One region of the Sporacetigenium mesophilum DSM 16796 genome, then DNA from elsewhere that is predicted to be linked to it. Evidence: a T-box and tRNA genes for the amino acid it is inferred to sense, from the RefSeq annotation. Region 1 holds a T-box; the other holds one or more tRNA genes.
The links. A T-box is a leader RNA that pairs with one kind of tRNA and senses whether it is charged. The one in region 1 lies ahead of metG (methionine--tRNA ligase), so its partner is inferred to be a tRNA-Met.

Region 1 (8,637 bases):
TTATCTTGTCTAAGACCACAAGGTGCATTTTATGTAATGGTTAATATAAGCAAGTTGTTAGGCATGAAATTAAATGGGTATAATATAAATACTTCTATTGATTTTGCTGATTACTTATTAGAACATGCTAAAGTAGCAGTAGTTCCAGGAATTGGATTTGGAAATGATAATTATATAAGACTTTCTTATGCTACATCTTTAGAAAACATAAAAGAAGGTTTAAATAGAATAGAAAAAGCAATTCAAGGATAGTAAACTAAGAAGGGATGAATTTTATGAATAAGGTTAAGTTTACAGAGACAGTTTTAAGAGATGGACACCAATCTCTTATAGCTACAAGACTTAAAACTGATGAGATAATTCCCATACTAGAAACTATGGATAAGGTAGGATATCACGCATTAGAGATGTGGGGCGGAGCTACATTTGATGCTTGCTTAAGATTTTTAAACGAAGATCCTTGGGAAAGGTTAAGACAAATAAGAGCTAATGTAAAAGATACTAAATTACAAATGCTTCTTAGAGGTCAAAATCTTTTAGGTTATAGAAATTATCCAGATGACATAGTTGAAAGATTTATAAGAAAATCTATAGAAAATGGTATAGATATAATAAGAATATTTGATGCGTTAAACGATATAAGAAATTTAGAAACATCAATAAAAACTATAAAAAAAGAAAATGCCCATTGCCAATGTGCAATATCATATACCACAAGCCCTGTTCATACTACTGATTATTACTTAGAATTAATAAAATCAATGGAGAACATGGGGGCTGATTCTATATGTATAAAAGATATGGCTGGGGTATTAACTCCATATAATGCATATGAATTAGTTAAAAAAATAAAAGAAACAACTAAGCTTCCAATAGAGGTACATACTCATTGTACAAGTGGTATAGCTGATATGATATATATGAAAGCTGTTGAAGCTGGAGTTGATATAATAGACACAGCTATATCTCCATTTTCAGGTGGTACATCTCAGCCTCCAACAGAATCATTGGCTGTAACATTTAGTGAAATGGATAGAAACCCAGAGCTTAATATGGGTGCACTTACAGAGGTTGCTGAGTACTTTAAGCCTATAAGAGATAAATATATGAAAGCTGGTACACTAGACACTAAGGTATTGCTTACAGAGCCTCAAACACTTAATTACAGAGTTCCAGGAGGTATGCTATCTAACTTATTATCTCAATTAAAACAACAAAATGCAGTAGAAAAGTATGAAGATGTTTTGAGAGAAGTTCCAAAGGTTAGAGAAGATTTAGGATATCCACCACTTGTTACTCCTATGAGTCAGATGGTAGGTACTCAATCTTTATTTAACGTATTAATGGGAGAAAGATATAAGTTAGTTCCAAAGGAAATAAAAGATTATGTAAGAGGTTTATATGGTAAGCCACTATATCCTGTTAAAGAAGAAATTAAGAATAAAATAATAGGAAATGAAGATATAGTTACAGTAAGGCCAGCTGATTTATTAAAGCCAGAATACGATAAAACAAAAAATGAAATAGGAGATTTAGCTAGAAGTGAAGAAGATGTACTTTCATACGTACTATTCCCACAAGTAGCTAAAACCTTCTTTGAAAATAGGCTAAAAAAAGAACAAGGAATAGTGGAAACTTCAAAAGTTGAAGATGATGACGATGATGAAATAGATGAATTTATAGAATACTATTTAGATTTAATCCAATAAAATTCGATACTCTCATGTAAACAAAAAAGTTCCCAAACGGGAACTTTTTTTATACTATAATATTGGTTTTGTCTCTATAGGAGTGGACAATATAACTGATGTTTTAGTTCTACCTAAGGCTTTTATATCGTCAATTAGTCTTTCTAGTTCGTCCATATTTTTAACTATAACCTTTAAGACTAGGCAGTCTTCTCCTGTTATATGATGGCACTCAATAATGCTATTTTTATTTTGAGCTAATTCTAAAAACTCTTTATACTTATCTCCAGGTAAGCCTACAGTTATAAAAGCTTTTATTATTTTATTTAATTTCTCTGGATTTACTATGGCTTTATATCCAGTTATTATTCCTGATTCTTCTAATCTTTTTACTCTCTCAGAAACAGCAGGAGAAGTAAGACCTACTATTTTCCCTAAGTCTTTCATTGATATTCTACCATCAGTTTGAAGCATTTCTATTATCTTATAATCTGTAACATCCATTAGAATGCCTCCTTTCTATTTTTGTTTCTTGGAATCTAGCATATCTTGCTTTAACTTCCAAAGCTTATTAGACAAGTCGACTTTATATATTTGAGGAGAAGATATTCTTCTATACTCACTCCATAAAGTATCTAGCTCTTTTTGTACAAATTTTCTTATTTCCATAACAGGTTTTTTAATATGCTTACAATCACCATTTATAAATAAAGGCTTTAACATTTCCTTTATAGTATAATCTTCAAATGTCTTAGTTTTCCATGTATATACAGGATGGAAAAGTTCAATAGATGTAGATGTATCTATATTTTCATCATGTAATAATATTAAATCGGCTTCAGCTTTTCCTTGCTTATTATATATTCTAACAACTTTTTTATATCCTGGGTTAGTTATTTTTTCAGGATCTTCAGATACTTTTATTTTTGGTTCAAATTCTCCATTATCATAAGATGCAACAATTTTATAAACTCCTCCTAAAGATGGTGAATCACTAGATGTTATAAGTTTGGTACCAACACCCCAAGCGTTTATCTTAGCACCTGCAAGTTTAAGAGTTGTAATAGCATGTTCGTCTAAATCATTTGATGCAGTTATAGATAAATCTCCAAACCCTGCTTTATTAAGCATTTTGTATGCTTCCTTAGATAAGTATGCTAAATCTCCAGAATCCAATCTTATACCAAGTGGCTTATGTCCTTTTTCTACTAGATCTTTAAATACAGTTATTGCATTTGGAACTCCACTATTTAGTACATCATAAGTATCTACTAATAACAAACATTTATCAGGATAAACTTCAGCATATGCTTTAAAAGCTTCAAGTTCCTCATCAAATTTTTGTACCCAACTATGAGCATGAGTTCCAGATATAGGAACACCAAACATTTGACCTGCTAAAACATTAGAAGTACCATTACAACCACCTATAACAGCTGCTCTAGCTCCATAAAGACTAGCATCAGGTCCTTGAGCACGTCTTGAACCAAACTCTAATACAGTGTCTCCTTGTGCAGCAGAACACACTCTAGAGGCTTTAGTTGCTATAAGAGATTGGAAGTTTACAATATTCAATAAAGCTGTCTCTATTAATTGTGCTTGATATAAAGGAGCCTTTACTGTAACTATAGGTTCATTTGGAAACATTATGCTTCCTTCTTCAACTGCATATATATCTCCTGTAAATTTAAATTCTTTTAAAAGCTTTAAAAATCTATCAGAAAATAAGTTTAAACTTTTTAGATATTTTATCTCTTCATCAGAAAAATGCAGGTTATTTACATAATCTACAAACTGTTCTATACCACAGACTATTGTATATCCACCTTTACATGCATTTTTTCTAAAAAACATATCAAATACAACTATATCCTGGTGGACATCGTTTTCAAAGTAGCCATTCATCATTGTAAGCTGATATAAATCTGTGAGAAGTGTTAAATTTCGCATGTCTATTCTCCTTATCCTATTATGAATATAGTAAAAAAATTAGAAAAACCCATAATATTATAAAAACACAATATTAATCAAGTTTCAAGTATAAACCCTTAACTTAAAATCATAAAATTTAGTTAAGGGGGGATTATTATAGCTAAAATTTGGTTTTATATGATGAGTATAGGTATAGTAGGAAGTATTTTATGTAATAAACTTCCAAGCCTAAACACAACTATTATAAGTGAAGCCTCAAGAGGCGTAGAGTTCACTATAAGCTTAATAGGAATAATGGCCTTATGGATGGGAATAATGAATATAGCTAAGGATTCTGGACTAATAGATAAGCTAGGAAAATCCTTATACAAACCTCTAAAAAGGCTATTTCCATCTATACCAAAAGGTCATAAAGCAATGTCCTATATGCTTATGAATATGGCTTTAAATATTTTAGGTGCAGGAAATGGAGCAACTGCATTTGGTCTCAAAGCCATGGAAGAATTACAAACTTTAAATCCTAAAAAGGATACTGCAAGCAATGATATGATTATGTTTTTGGTAATAAATATATCATCAATTCAAATAATACCTTTTACAATGTTAAAGCTTAGATTTGATAATGGAGCAACAAATCCTAATGAAATAATAATGAGTACTTTATTTGCAACTACAATATCCACAATAATAGGTATAGTTACTTGCAAGTTGCTACAGAGGAGGGTTAAATAATGATAGATATATTATCTAACTTATTAGTTCCTCTTATAATACTTATAATAATTGTATATGGTAAAATGCAAAAAGTAGACATATATGATAGTTTTGTAAAAGGAGCACTTGATGGTATAAAAACTACATACAAAATAGCACCTGCTATAATAGGTATATTCTTAGCTATTGGAGTATTTAAAAATGGCCAAGGATTATACGTTCTAGAATTATTATTCTCACCTATAGCTAAATTATTTAGTATACCTAAAGAATTAATAGGATTGATACTTGTAAAACCATTATCTGGAAGTGGTGCACTTGCCATGTATACAGAACTTGTATCTAGAGTGGGAATAAATTCTATAGTAGAAAAAATGGGAGCAACTATAGTAGGAGCATCAGAAACTATTTTTTATACTATGGCAATATATTATGGAAGTCTAAAAATAAAACACACTAGGCACACTTTGACTTGTGCTATGCTTAGCCATATAGCAGGTGTTTTGGCATCTGTATTTATATGTTACGTAATTTTTGCTTAAATATATTAAAATTTGTAAAATAATACTACATGAATATTAACTCCTATACTTTGTAAAAACTAAAGATAAGTAAATACTAATAAAGGAGTGATATCATGAAATCTGATAAAATGAAAAGTCACAAAAGAAATCAATACGAAAATGCGTTTATTTTAAAAGAAATGGTAGCAGATCCTCAAGTAAAAAACATGGGAGTTGAATATTCAAACGAAGTTCTTCAAGATATAGATTTAGATTTACCTAAAACAACAAACAAAACTATGAGCAAAAGAGTTTCTAAATAATATACTTGACAGTAAGAAGAATATTATATAGAATTTAATTTAAAAATATTGGCAATAATTATAAGATAAAGCTAAGAAGAGAAGAGTAAATAAAAATTTTTATCTACAGAGAGCTAGTAAAGGTGAAAGCTAGCGTTAAGAGTTTTATTGAAGATGGCCTCTGAGCTTTTCATCCGAACAACATAAATTATGTTTTTAAGATGAAACGGTTAGATGCGTTATAGTCTACAGAGATATCTAATTTTTAGATAACTAGGGTGGTACCGCGAATAAACTCGCCCCTATATTATATAGGGGCGTTTTTTTGTACAAAAAAACTGAGGAGGAAAAATAATGCAAAAACCAACTTATTATGTAACAACACCTATATATTATCCAAGTGGCAATCTACATATAGGACACACTTATACAACTGTTGCAGCAGATGCTATAGCTAGATTCAAGCGTTTTAGTGGATATGAAGTAAAGTTTTTAACAGGAACAGATGAACATGGAGAAAAAATACAAAAGACTGCTAAGGAAAAGGGCTTAAAAGAAATAGACTACTTAGATGGAATGGTAAAAAATATAAAAGAATTATGGGATACAATGGACATATCGTATGATGATTTTATAAGAACAACTGAAGAAAGACATAAGGTAGTTGTTCAAAAAATATTTGCAAAGTTATATGAGCAAGGGGATATATACAAAGGAGAATACAAAGGATGGTATTGTACTCCATGTGAAAGTTTTTGGACAGAATCTCAGTTATCAGAAGATAAAAAATGTCCTGATTGTGGAAGAGAAACTTATATAGCAAAGGAAGAAGCATATTTCTTCAAATTATCTAAGTATCAAGATAAACTTAAAAAGTTATTTATAGACAATCCTAATTTCTGTTTCCCAGAAGCTAGAAAAAATGAAATGATAAGTAACTTCTTAGACAGAGGTCTCGAAGACTTATGTGTATCAAGAACTACTTTTGACTGGGGTATAAAAGTTCCTTTTGATGAAAGACACGTTATATATGTATGGTTTGATGCTGTATGTAACTACATAACTGCACTTGGATATATGAGTGAAGATGACAGTGATTACAAAAAATTCTGGCCAGCAGAAGTTCATATAGTAGGTAAAGAGATAGTTAGATTCCACAGTATAATATGGCCTGCTATACTTATGGCATTAGGAGAAGAGACACCTAAGCAAATATACGGTCATGGATGGATATTATTTGCTGATGATAAGATGAGTAAATCTAAAGGAAATATAGTTTATCCAGAGCCACTAATAAATAGATATGGAATAGATGCTCTTAAATATTTCTTACTTAAAGAATTCGCATTTGGGCAAGATGGAAGTTACACTCATAGAAACTTCGTAAGTAGAATAAACTCAGATTTGGCAAATGATTTAGGTAACTTAGTAAGTAGAACTGTTGCAATGGTAGAAAAATATAACAATGGAATGATACCTATGTCTACAGAGTCTACTGATGTTGATGTTGAACTTAAAACTCAAGTTTTATCTTCAAGAGAAAACTTTGAATCTGAAATGAACAAACTTCAATTCAATGATGCATTAGAAGAAGTATGGAGAGCAGTTAGAAGAACTAACAAATATATAGATCAAACTATGCCATGGGCACTAGCTAAAGATGAATCTAAAAAAGGCGAGTTAGATGCTGTATTATACAACTTATGTGAATCTATAAGAATAATAGCTACTCTTGTAAATCCAATAATGAAAGATACTGCTAATAAGATATACAAACAACTTGGGATAGAAGGAATTGAAGATTTAACTAGTTGGGAAAGCACTGATAGATTTGGTCTAATAAAAGAAAATACTAAAGTATCTAAAGGTGAAGTATTATTCCCAAGATTAGATATAGAAGAAGAAGTTAAAGCCTTAGAAGAATTATTTGCTCCAAAGGATGAAGTTAAAGAAGAACCATTAACTCACAAAGAAGAAATAACTATAGATGACTTTGACAAAGTAGAACTTAGAGTAGGAAAAGTATTAAGTGCTGAAAAACATCCAAAGGCAGATAAGTTATTAGTATTTAAAGTAAAAGTAGGAAGTGAAGAAAGACAAATAGTTTCTGGTATAGCTAAATACTACAAACCAGAAGAGATGGTAGGAAAACAAGTTATAGTTGTATGTAACTTAAAGCCTGTAAAACTAAGAGGTGTAGAGTCACAAGGTATGTTACTTGCTGCATCTGATGACAATAACTTAGCAGTAGCAGAAGTTCAAGGAATAAAAGACGGAAGTATTGTAAGCTAGGAGTGATAAAATGTTATTTGACTCACATGCACATCTAGACAATTCTAGATTTGATGAAGATAGAGAAGATTTAATAAATAAACTAAAAGAAGAAAAAATAAAGTATGTATTAAATCCCGGTGCAGATATACCTACATCTATAAATAGTGTAAAGTTAGCTAATGAATACGATTTTATTTATGCTGCTGTTGGGGTACACCCACATGATGTAGAAGATATGAGTGAAGAAATTATAGATACACTTAGGGACCTTGCAATATCAAATAAAAAGGTTGTAGCTATAGGAGAAATAGGACTTGATTATTACTATGATAATTCTCCTAGGGACTTACAAAGAAAATGGTTTGAAAGACAAATAGAACTTGCTAATGAATTAAAACTTCCAATAATAGTACATGATAGAGATGCACATCAAGATACTATGGATATAATAAAAAATAGTAGATCTAAAGATATAGGGTGTGTACTTCACTGTTATAGTGGAAATGTAGATTTAGCAAGAGAATATATAAAAATGGGATGTTATATATCTATAGCAGGACCTCTTACATTTAATAATAACAAAAAAACTCCAGAGGTAGTTAGAGAAATACCTCTAGAGCATCTATTAATAGAAACGGATTCTCCATATTTAGCACCTCATCCTCATAGAGGAAAGAGAAATGATCCATCTTTTGTTAGATATGTTGCAGAGAAAATAGCTATAGAAAAAGGAATATCTTATGAGAAAGTATGTGAAGCAACACTAGAAAATGCAAAGAGATTGTTTGGAATAAAATAATTATTATTTAAACCTTTACATTAATTGTAAAGGTTTTTTTGATTTTTTATAGAATATATATATAAAATTTACAAATATTGTAACTAAATTGTAATAATTGGACAAACTTAGGAATATACTTACTTATATAACTTGAAAGTAAAAAAAGATTACATTTTCTAAAAATGCAATCTAATTTGAAAGGGGTTCTAATTATGGCTTTATTAAAAAAGAATTCTAGTGCTTTAGCTTTTATGGTTTCTGTACCTATGATGGTACTAGGGGGTTATGATGCGCTAAATAACGATGTTACTCTTAAGGTTGATGATAAAGTAGTACAGATGAGTACTTTTAGTGGAAATGTAGAAGAACTACTAGAGGAAAGAGGTATAAAAGTAGATTCAACAGATAAGGTACTTCCAGGTCTTGATGCTAAGTTAGAAGAC
Region 2 (8,637 bases), on a different contig from region 1:
CTAACACAAAAACTATATCTTTAAGAGCAGGAGATTCTGTAAAGATATTAGATTATTATGAAATTGATAAATACGGATATTCTTATGAAGCTGAATATAAAAAAGATGGAACTTCATACATTATAAAAAAACACTTAAGTCAGTCAGACTTAAGACCAAAAAAGAATTATTAATTAATAAAGGTTGTATCAAATTTTGATACAACCTTTATTATTAATAATAAAAATATCTAAAATCCTTAATATTTGAATAAAATTCAAAAGTACTTCCAGACGTTTGCTTTGCAATATACATAGCTTTATCAGAATAAGTAATAAGTGTTTCAATATCACATGAATCATTTGGATAAATAGATATACCTATACTTAAAGCTATAGTTAACTCGGCCTCGTCTACCTTTAATGGGGTCTTAAGCTTTTCTATAATCTTTTGAGCAAGAATAGAAGAATCTTCATAATCTTCAATATAAGGTTGAATTATTACAAATTCATCTCCACCAAGCCTTGCAACAAAATCCACTTCGCTAATGGTGCTTTGAACAACTTGGGCAATTTCTTTAAGAACTATATCTCCAACAGCATGGCCATATACGTCGTTTATTCTTTTGAACTTATCCATATCAAATAACATTAACGCAAATTTGAAGTTTCCTCTACGAGCATTTTCTAATATTAAATTTAGATGTTTCATAAGATAACTTCTATTTGGTATTCCAGTAAGTGAGTCATAATTTGCAAGATAAAGTATTTTTTCTTCAGCAGTTTTTCTTTCAGATATATCCCTTACAATGTGAATTCTCAATCTTTTATCATCAACTAGTACACTTTTAACGCTAACTTCAACAGGAAAGCTGCTTCCATCTTTCTTTACATGTGTACCTTCAAATGTAAGGCCGTTTTTATCAGCTTCTTTCATTTGTTGTTGAAATAGGTTAGTAGTTGAATTGTGTCTTAAATCTAGAACATTTAGCTTAGTTAATTCACTTAAAGAATAACCGTATTTTAATATTGCACTCATATTAGCATCTATTATGTTGCCATTAGTGTCTGCATAAAAAATAATATCTTGTGCATTATCAAATAAAAGTTGGTGTTTTTTCATAAGTTCGTTAGTTTTCTTTAAATCAGTTATATCAGCAAATAAAGCTGTAAAATTATCATTTGTTGAACCAAATGTGTAAACTCTAAAATGCTTATCCAATTCTTCGTTATAAATTTCGAAACTAACAGATATTCCTGATAATAAGATTTTTTCATAAGTATTAATTAAAAATGGATTTAAATCAGGTGTAAAATCTGACACCATTTTTCCAATAATATCTTCTCGAGTCAATCCAGTGATGTCTGTAAAAGCATTGTTTGTTGCTAAAAATTTATAGTCGATAGGGTGGCCATTCTCATTATAAACTATTTTATGAAAGGCAACCCCTTCACTTATTGAATTAAAGAAAGACTCGAGATAGGAATTACAATCCTTACCACAAATACATTCTTTCCACATATAACATTCTCTCCTTAATCAACTATTAAATTTTATTAATATATAATATGAAATTTAAACTAATTAGTGTATTTAAATATAAATTTGCTATTAATTAATATGTGTGTTAGTATATTACTTAGGGAAAGAAACAAAACAATATCGCGGAGTGGAGCAGTTGGCAGCTCGTCGGGCTCATAACCCGAAGGTCGTAGGTTCGAGTCCTGCCTCCGCAACCAATAAAGTATAAAACCAAACTCTTATATCTTTTGATATGAGAGTTTTTTAATTTCCAACTGCTAAACTTGAGCTACGGACCTGTTTTTCAAGGTCGTTGGCGACATGAGCGTAGCGAATTTTTTATTAGATAGTGTTTAATAAAAATAAGAATATAGCAAACTAAAATAAAACATATTTTTAATGGAGGTAATTATGACTATAAAGAAAAAGGTAATTGATAATTTTAACTATAACAACATAAAAAAGACGAATAAGAATTTTATGTATAAAGATTTAAGAAGAAGTAATTGTTACAATTGTGATTTTTCAAGTTCAAACTTTAATTTTGCAAGCTTAAGAGGCGCTCAATTTAAATCATGTGATTTTCATGAATGTACATTTGACTCTGCTGAGTTTGTCGCGACAAATTTGAAAAGAAGTAAATTTAGAAATGCTAAATTTGAAAATGTAGTATTTGACAGTGCAAATTTAGAAGGGGTAGATTTTAGAGGAGCAGAATTCAAAAATGTCATATTTGTATCTACAGATACATCTAAAGCAGTTAACTTAGACTTATCAAATGCAGATGTAAAAATATTTGAGGAAATGCCAAAATTAGAAGTTAGTGAAGAACTTGAAAATGCTGCTAAAGCTGCAATGACTAATGAATATGTAAAAGCAGCAAGGGTATTAGATACAAAGAGCGGGGAAGTTAGCCCTATAAGTATGATGATATTACTAGAAAATTTCAATGAGAAAACTTTAATAAGAGGATTAAATCTTGTTAAGGAAAATGTAGATAAAGATTTCTGTACATTAAGTTATATTATTAAACTTATAAATAAGTATCAATCAGAAGGTCTTTTATAAAAGAATCCCCGACAGAAATGTCGGGGATTTTATTGTAGTATTATATTTTTTCTTACTCTTCAGTCATGCTCATAGCAGCAGTACCAGTTTTACCTATTTCAGCTAAATCATCTAAAGCATATTCAACTAATGCTTTGAAGTTTTCAACAGAGTGAGTAGCACCAGTTACAACATCGACATCACCTATAAGTTGTTTTTCTACTAATTGTTTTTCTAATTCAGCAGTATATTTTTCTGGATAAGTTTTTGCAACTGCTTCCATCTTAGTTTTATATTCTGCATCTTCAGATTTTAATTTACCATCTTTATTTATGTAATCAAAATTTGCAACTGCTATTTTATGATCTTTTATTTCAAGTTCTACAAAAGGCTTCCAACCTTTATCATCGAAATCATCTGCTTCAACTTTATATGTTCCATCTTCATAAAGAGGTACTATTGCCGCTGTAGTATCTCCAGTTTTCGCTTTCTCTATTGCAGCTGCTGCTAGTTCATTAAAGTTTCTAGATGAATGTGTAGCTCCAGTTACAACATCAACTTTTGCTGCATCTTGAGTTTTAATTAAGTTAGCTCCTAATTTATCAAAACCTTCTCTTGGTGTAAAACCATTAGCTCCTTTAAAGCCATCAATGTACCCTTGAGATTCTGTTCTCATTTCTTTTTTCTCATTTGTATAATCGTAGTATGCTTCTGTTATTTTACCATCTTTAACAGTAACATCAACAAATGCTATCCAGCTTCTAACGTCTTTTCTATCATACTCTGCATGATATTTACCGTCTTTTAATTCAACTACTGGTGCTGCTGTTTCTGTTTCTGTTGTTTCCTGAGTTGATGTACATCCACTAAGTAATGTTACAGCCATTAAACTCGTTAAACCTAATGATAATAATTTTTTCATTTGTATTTCCCCCTTAAAACTGTTTATTAATAACTTAATTACATTATATGGTATGGCAATACCTGTGTCAACGAAAATGTCTAATAAATAACAAAAAATGTAAAAAATTAGTAATAAATTTTAATTATTAAAGTATTTAATAAAAATATTGCAGTAATATACAGGATTCAATGTGGTTGCATGTGATAAAAAATAAGCATAATTATATAAAAATATAGTAAAATTATTAATATAAACAAAATAATAAGGAGAAAAGTGAATGTACAGACCAATTTAATACAAAACAAATTTACAAAGTATTAAAAAATAACCTTTAGGAAGGTTTTTTTGTCATGTAATTTTGGGGGTGTATTAAAAGTGAATAAAAAGGTCAACGTTTACTTAATGTATATTATTGTATTTCTACAGGGGTTTGTTTTTTATGGACCTATAGCTACGTTGTACAGGCAAAATAGAAACTTATCTTTGTCTGATATGTTTTTAATAGAATCTATATCATGGATATTATTGATTATTTTTGAAATACCATGGGGATGGTTTGCAGATAAGTTTGGATATAAGAAAACACTTATTATTTCTAATTTTATATTGTTCATCTCAAAAATAATTTTTTATAAAGCGAATTCTTTTGAAATGTTCTTTTTAGAAAGAGTACTACTATCATTATCTTTAGCAGGAATTTCAGGGTGTGATATTGCTTTAATATATTCATCAATAAAGAAAGAGGAAAGTGAAAAAATATTTGGTGCATATAGTGCATTTTCAACTGGAGGTTATCTAATTGCTTCAGTTATGTATGGGATAATTGTTAAGAATTCAATGGATAGCACTGCATTCTATACAATTATACCTTATGCATTGGCAGCTATATTAACTTTATTTATTAAAGATGTGAATGTACAACAAGAAGAAAGACCTAAATTTAAGCAAAGTTTGCTAACTGCTCTTAAAAACAAAAGTATTATAGTATTGGTAATTTCTTTTGCTTTAATAAATGAAGTAGTTCAAGTAGTAGGAGTATTTTTAAATCAATTACAGTATTTAAGAAGTGGAATTGATATTAAATACTTTGGAATATTAAATGTTGTTATGCAAGTAGTTAGATTAATGTCTATTAAAGCTTATAAAATAAGCTCTAAATTAGGCCATAACAGAAGTATTGAAACTTTATATATTGTCATTGCTATATGTTGCACAGTATTGGTTTTTACATCTACTGCTACATTGACTATACTTTCAATAATAATTATCTTTGGCAGTGCAGCTATAATTGCACCTATAGTTTTAAACATAGAAAATAAAAGTATAACTACTTATGATAGGGCCACCCTTTTATCAATATTTTCTATGTTTGGAAGCTTAGCTGGGGCAGGGTCAAATATTATAATTGGAAAGACAGCAGATATTTCTATATCATCAGCATTTATTACTTGTGTGGTTATGTGTGTTTGTGCATATATATTGTTGTTATTATATAAAAGAAGAAGTTGTAGATAGCCAAAAAGGTTGTATCTTTTTAGATACAACCTTTTTGTAATTTCTTGACCAAAACCTAAATTGTTACTTTTCTATCATAAGGATAGTCTATAGTTGGATGACTGTTAATAGGAAATATCAATTATACGGCCATAATCAATAATGATATAATTAATTCGAGGAATATCGACTAAATATTTTGAAAACTGACGATTTCCTAAGTTTGTAAATATAAATTAAAAATTTAACATATAAGTAGAAATACAAGATAATATTGAATGATTTAGTTATTATGTAGGAGGGATAAGCATGGGTAAAATCATTGACTTTAATTGTACATACGATAATTCGGCAGGAATTAATAAAGAAATAACACAAAATATCGATTTGCAATTTCCTAAAGCTTATAAACACTGGGATAGTATGGCTTTGCTTGCTCAAGAATTAAAAAAATACGATAACGCAACTTTCTGTGAATTACCATTTTGCCATACTGTTGAAGGAGAAGCAATGGGTGGAATTATTAACTTTGGAGATGAGAACATAGGCCCAAGAGCAAAGGATTATATTTGTACATCTGCCCAAGAAATACTAAACTTACCTCAAATAGATTATTCAAGTGGACGTATATCAGAAGTTTTAAAAGCATGTAAGCATCTACGTGAAAATGGAGAAGACGTTGTTTTATATATTTCAGGACCTTTTACAATTATGAATGTTTTAATTGATCCACGCCATATATTTAAAACATTTAGAAAAAATCCAGATATTATGAAAGATATTTTTGATAAATTTCAAAATGAAATACTACGTTTTATTGAAGAAGCTCAAAAGGCAGGAGTTAATATGATTAGCTATGGAGATTCTTCTGGAGGATTAAATATATTAGGACCTAAATTTTCAGAACAAGTTGTAGAAATGTTTACTTATCCATTATTAAAAAGAGTAGAAGAAATTTTAAGTGATGAAACAATTGTGTTACTTTGTCCAAAAACTACATTTGCACTGTTGGGAACAGATAAAGGTGAATGGAGAGACATTAACCTAGGAGAATCTATGAAATATTCAAAAGCCTGTGCAAAGATAATTGGACAAGCGAAATTTGTTGGACAAATGTGCGTCAAAAATAAAGATTTTGAGCTAAAAGATAAAGTAATAAAAACAATTAACTTATTTTAATTATTAAAATTATCATATATGGAGGGAATTATATGCACAAACACGATAAGATGACACCAAATGAAAGACTTGGTGCATTTATGACAGGACAACCAATGGACAGAATGTTAGCTATACCAGTAACTTGCTCTATGTCTGGCCAAGCACTTGGAATAACTCACAAAGAAAAAAGAAGTAGCGCTTTAAATGAAGCAAATGCACAAATTGCTTGTTATGAAAGATTTGGTAATGACTTATTGATTGTTGAATATGGACTACATGGGGTAGGGGCAGCTCTTGGAAGTGAAATGAGTGATCCAGAGGACCAAACACCAGCAATTAATAAACATGTTTTAGATGATATAAATGATGTAGATAAATTAGATGCATCAAAACTTACAATAGAAAATGACAAAGAATTTAAAATGCATGTTGATGCTGCAAAGATATTAGTTGAAAAATTAGGACATGAGGTTCCAACAGGAGTTTTAATAACTGGACCTTTCACTGCTGCTTCAAGTATTTATCCAACGGAAAATTTATTAAGAGCAACTAGAAAGAACCCTGAAAAAGTGCATGAATTAATGAGATTCTGTACTGATGCATTAAAAACGATATATAGAGAGTTTATAAAAGCAGGTTGTCTTATACTTTTCTGTGACCCAATTGCATCAGGAACAATTCTTCATAGAAAACAATATTTAGAGTTTGTTTTACCATACACTAAAGAATTAATGGCAGATATTCACGATGCAAAAGGAATGGTTTGCTATCACATTTGTGGAGATACAACTTCAATTGTAGGAGATATGGTGACATCAGGGTGTGATATGCTTAGCGTAGATAATAGAGTTGACTTAGTACATACAAAAAATGTAGCAGGAAATAAGGTTCCAATTCTTGGAAATGTAGATCCAGTAGAGGTGTTAATTTTAGGAAATACCGATGACGTAGATTTAGCTGTAAAAACTTGTATTCAAAAGGCTTATGACAGTCCTTGTGGATACATTTTAGCATCAGGTTGTGATCTTTCAGGAAGTGTTCCTTTAGAAAATATTGATCAATTTATGGCATCTGCTAGAAAATATGGACAATGGCCATTAGATCCGAAAAACTTCTTATAAAATATAGTTAATTAAAAATGGAGGTAACCAAAATGTCAATTTCAAAAGAAGAACTATTAAAAAAGTTATCAGATAGTGTTGTAGAAATGGAAGAAGAAGATGTAATTGAAACTAGTAATGAATATATAGAAGCGGGATATCCAGCATTTGATGGTATAATGGAAGGCCTTGTAGATGGTATGAACCGTGCAAGTGAGTTATATGAGGAAGAAGAATATATTGTTACAGATGTATTATTATGTTCAGATGCAATGTATGAAGGTTTAAATGTTTTAAGACCTCATCTGTCTTCAGAGGAAGCAAATGCAGCAAAACCAAAGGCTGTAATTGGTGTTGTAGAAGGAGATACTCATGATATAGGAAAGAACTTAGTTAAAATTATGTTAGAAACAGCTGGATTTGAAATGTTTGACTTAGGAAGAGATGTTCCATTACAAAATTTCGTTGATAAGGCTAAAGAGGTTAATGCTTCTCTTATATGTTTGTCAACATTAATGACAACAACAATGGGTGGAATGGGAACAGTTGTAGATTTATTAAAAGAAGCTGGTATAAGAGAACAAGTTAAAGTTATTGTAGGTGGAGGACCAATATCAAAGAAATTTGCTGATAAGATTTATGCAGATGGTTATGCTCCAAATGCAGTTGAGGCAGTTAAATTAGCAAAGAAGTTACTTAATATAGATATAGAAAAAGAAGATGAAGTTAGTGCCTAAGATTTCTATTAAGGATCAAAATAAAATCTTTGAATATGAACCTAACAAAAACTTACTGCAACTTTTATTAGAAAATGACTGCTTTGTTGATAATCCCTGTAATGGAAGGGGATCTTGTGGGAAATGTAAAATTAGACTATTAGAAGGAAAATTACCACCTATATCAGAAACGGAAGAAAAACTTTTAAAAAAAGAAGAAATTAACAGTGGTATAAGGTTATCTTGTTTAGTAGTACCTGGGGAGGATATTGTAATAGAAATACTTCAAAAAGAAAGAAAACATGAGGTACTTACAACGGGATATATTCCACACTTTGAATATAAACCTGCAATTAATAAAAAGGTTTTTGAAATAGAAAAGCCTACATTAGAAAATCAAATTTCACTTGAATATTCTATATGTAATACATTTGGAATTGAAAAGTTTGATTGGAAATTATTACAAAATGCAATTAAAGATGAAAAAGTAACTGGCGTTTTTAACGGTGAAGAGTTAATAGGTATTGAATGTGGAGATACTACTGATCTTCTTTATGGAGTTGCTATTGATATTGGAACTACAACAGTTGTAACTGCATTAATTGATATGAAAACTGGGAATGAAATATCTAAGGCATCAATGATTAATGCTCAAAAGAATTTTGGCCTTGATGTTTTAACTAGAATAACTTATCAATTAGAAAATCCAAATGAT

Region 2: it encodes a tRNA-Met, which carries the amino acid that the T-box ahead of metG (methionine--tRNA ligase) is inferred to sense. The anticodon was not compared.

Annotation. Positions count from the first base shown of each region.
Region 1 covers NZ_JCANUR010000005.1:61,142-69,778, forward strand. The annotation lists gene BS62_RS06265 (pyridoxal phosphate-dependent aminotransferase) at 1-252, shown strand, start outside; gene BS62_RS06270 (oxaloacetate decarboxylase subunit alpha) at 276-1,709, shown strand; gene BS62_RS06275 (Lrp/AsnC family transcriptional regulator) at 1,764-2,192, opposite strand; gene BS62_RS06280 (nicotinate phosphoribosyltransferase) at 2,208-3,638, opposite strand; gene BS62_RS06285 (nucleoside recognition domain-containing protein) at 3,798-4,352, shown strand; gene BS62_RS06290 (spore maturation protein) at 4,352-4,876, shown strand; gene BS62_RS06295 (hypothetical protein) at 4,972-5,160, shown strand; T-box leader at 5,225-5,446, shown strand; gene metG (methionine--tRNA ligase) at 5,494-7,431, shown strand; gene BS62_RS06305 (TatD family hydrolase) at 7,442-8,212, shown strand; gene BS62_RS06310 (resuscitation-promoting factor) at 8,407-8,637, shown strand, end outside.
Region 2 covers NZ_JCANUR010000003.1:110,540-119,176, reverse strand. The annotation lists gene BS62_RS04745 (hypothetical protein) at 1-173, shown strand, start outside; gene BS62_RS04740 (PAS domain-containing protein) at 214-1,500, opposite strand; tRNA gene BS62_RS04735 (tRNA-Met) at 1,643-1,718, shown strand; gene BS62_RS04730 (pentapeptide repeat-containing protein) at 1,912-2,568, shown strand; gene BS62_RS04725 (FMN-binding protein) at 2,621-3,469, opposite strand; gene BS62_RS04720 (MFS transporter) at 3,827-4,966, shown strand; gene BS62_RS04715 (uroporphyrinogen decarboxylase family protein) at 5,255-6,124, shown strand; gene BS62_RS04710 (uroporphyrinogen decarboxylase family protein) at 6,157-7,227, shown strand; gene BS62_RS04705 (corrinoid protein) at 7,260-7,943, shown strand; gene BS62_RS04700 (ASKHA domain-containing protein) at 7,936-8,637, shown strand, end outside.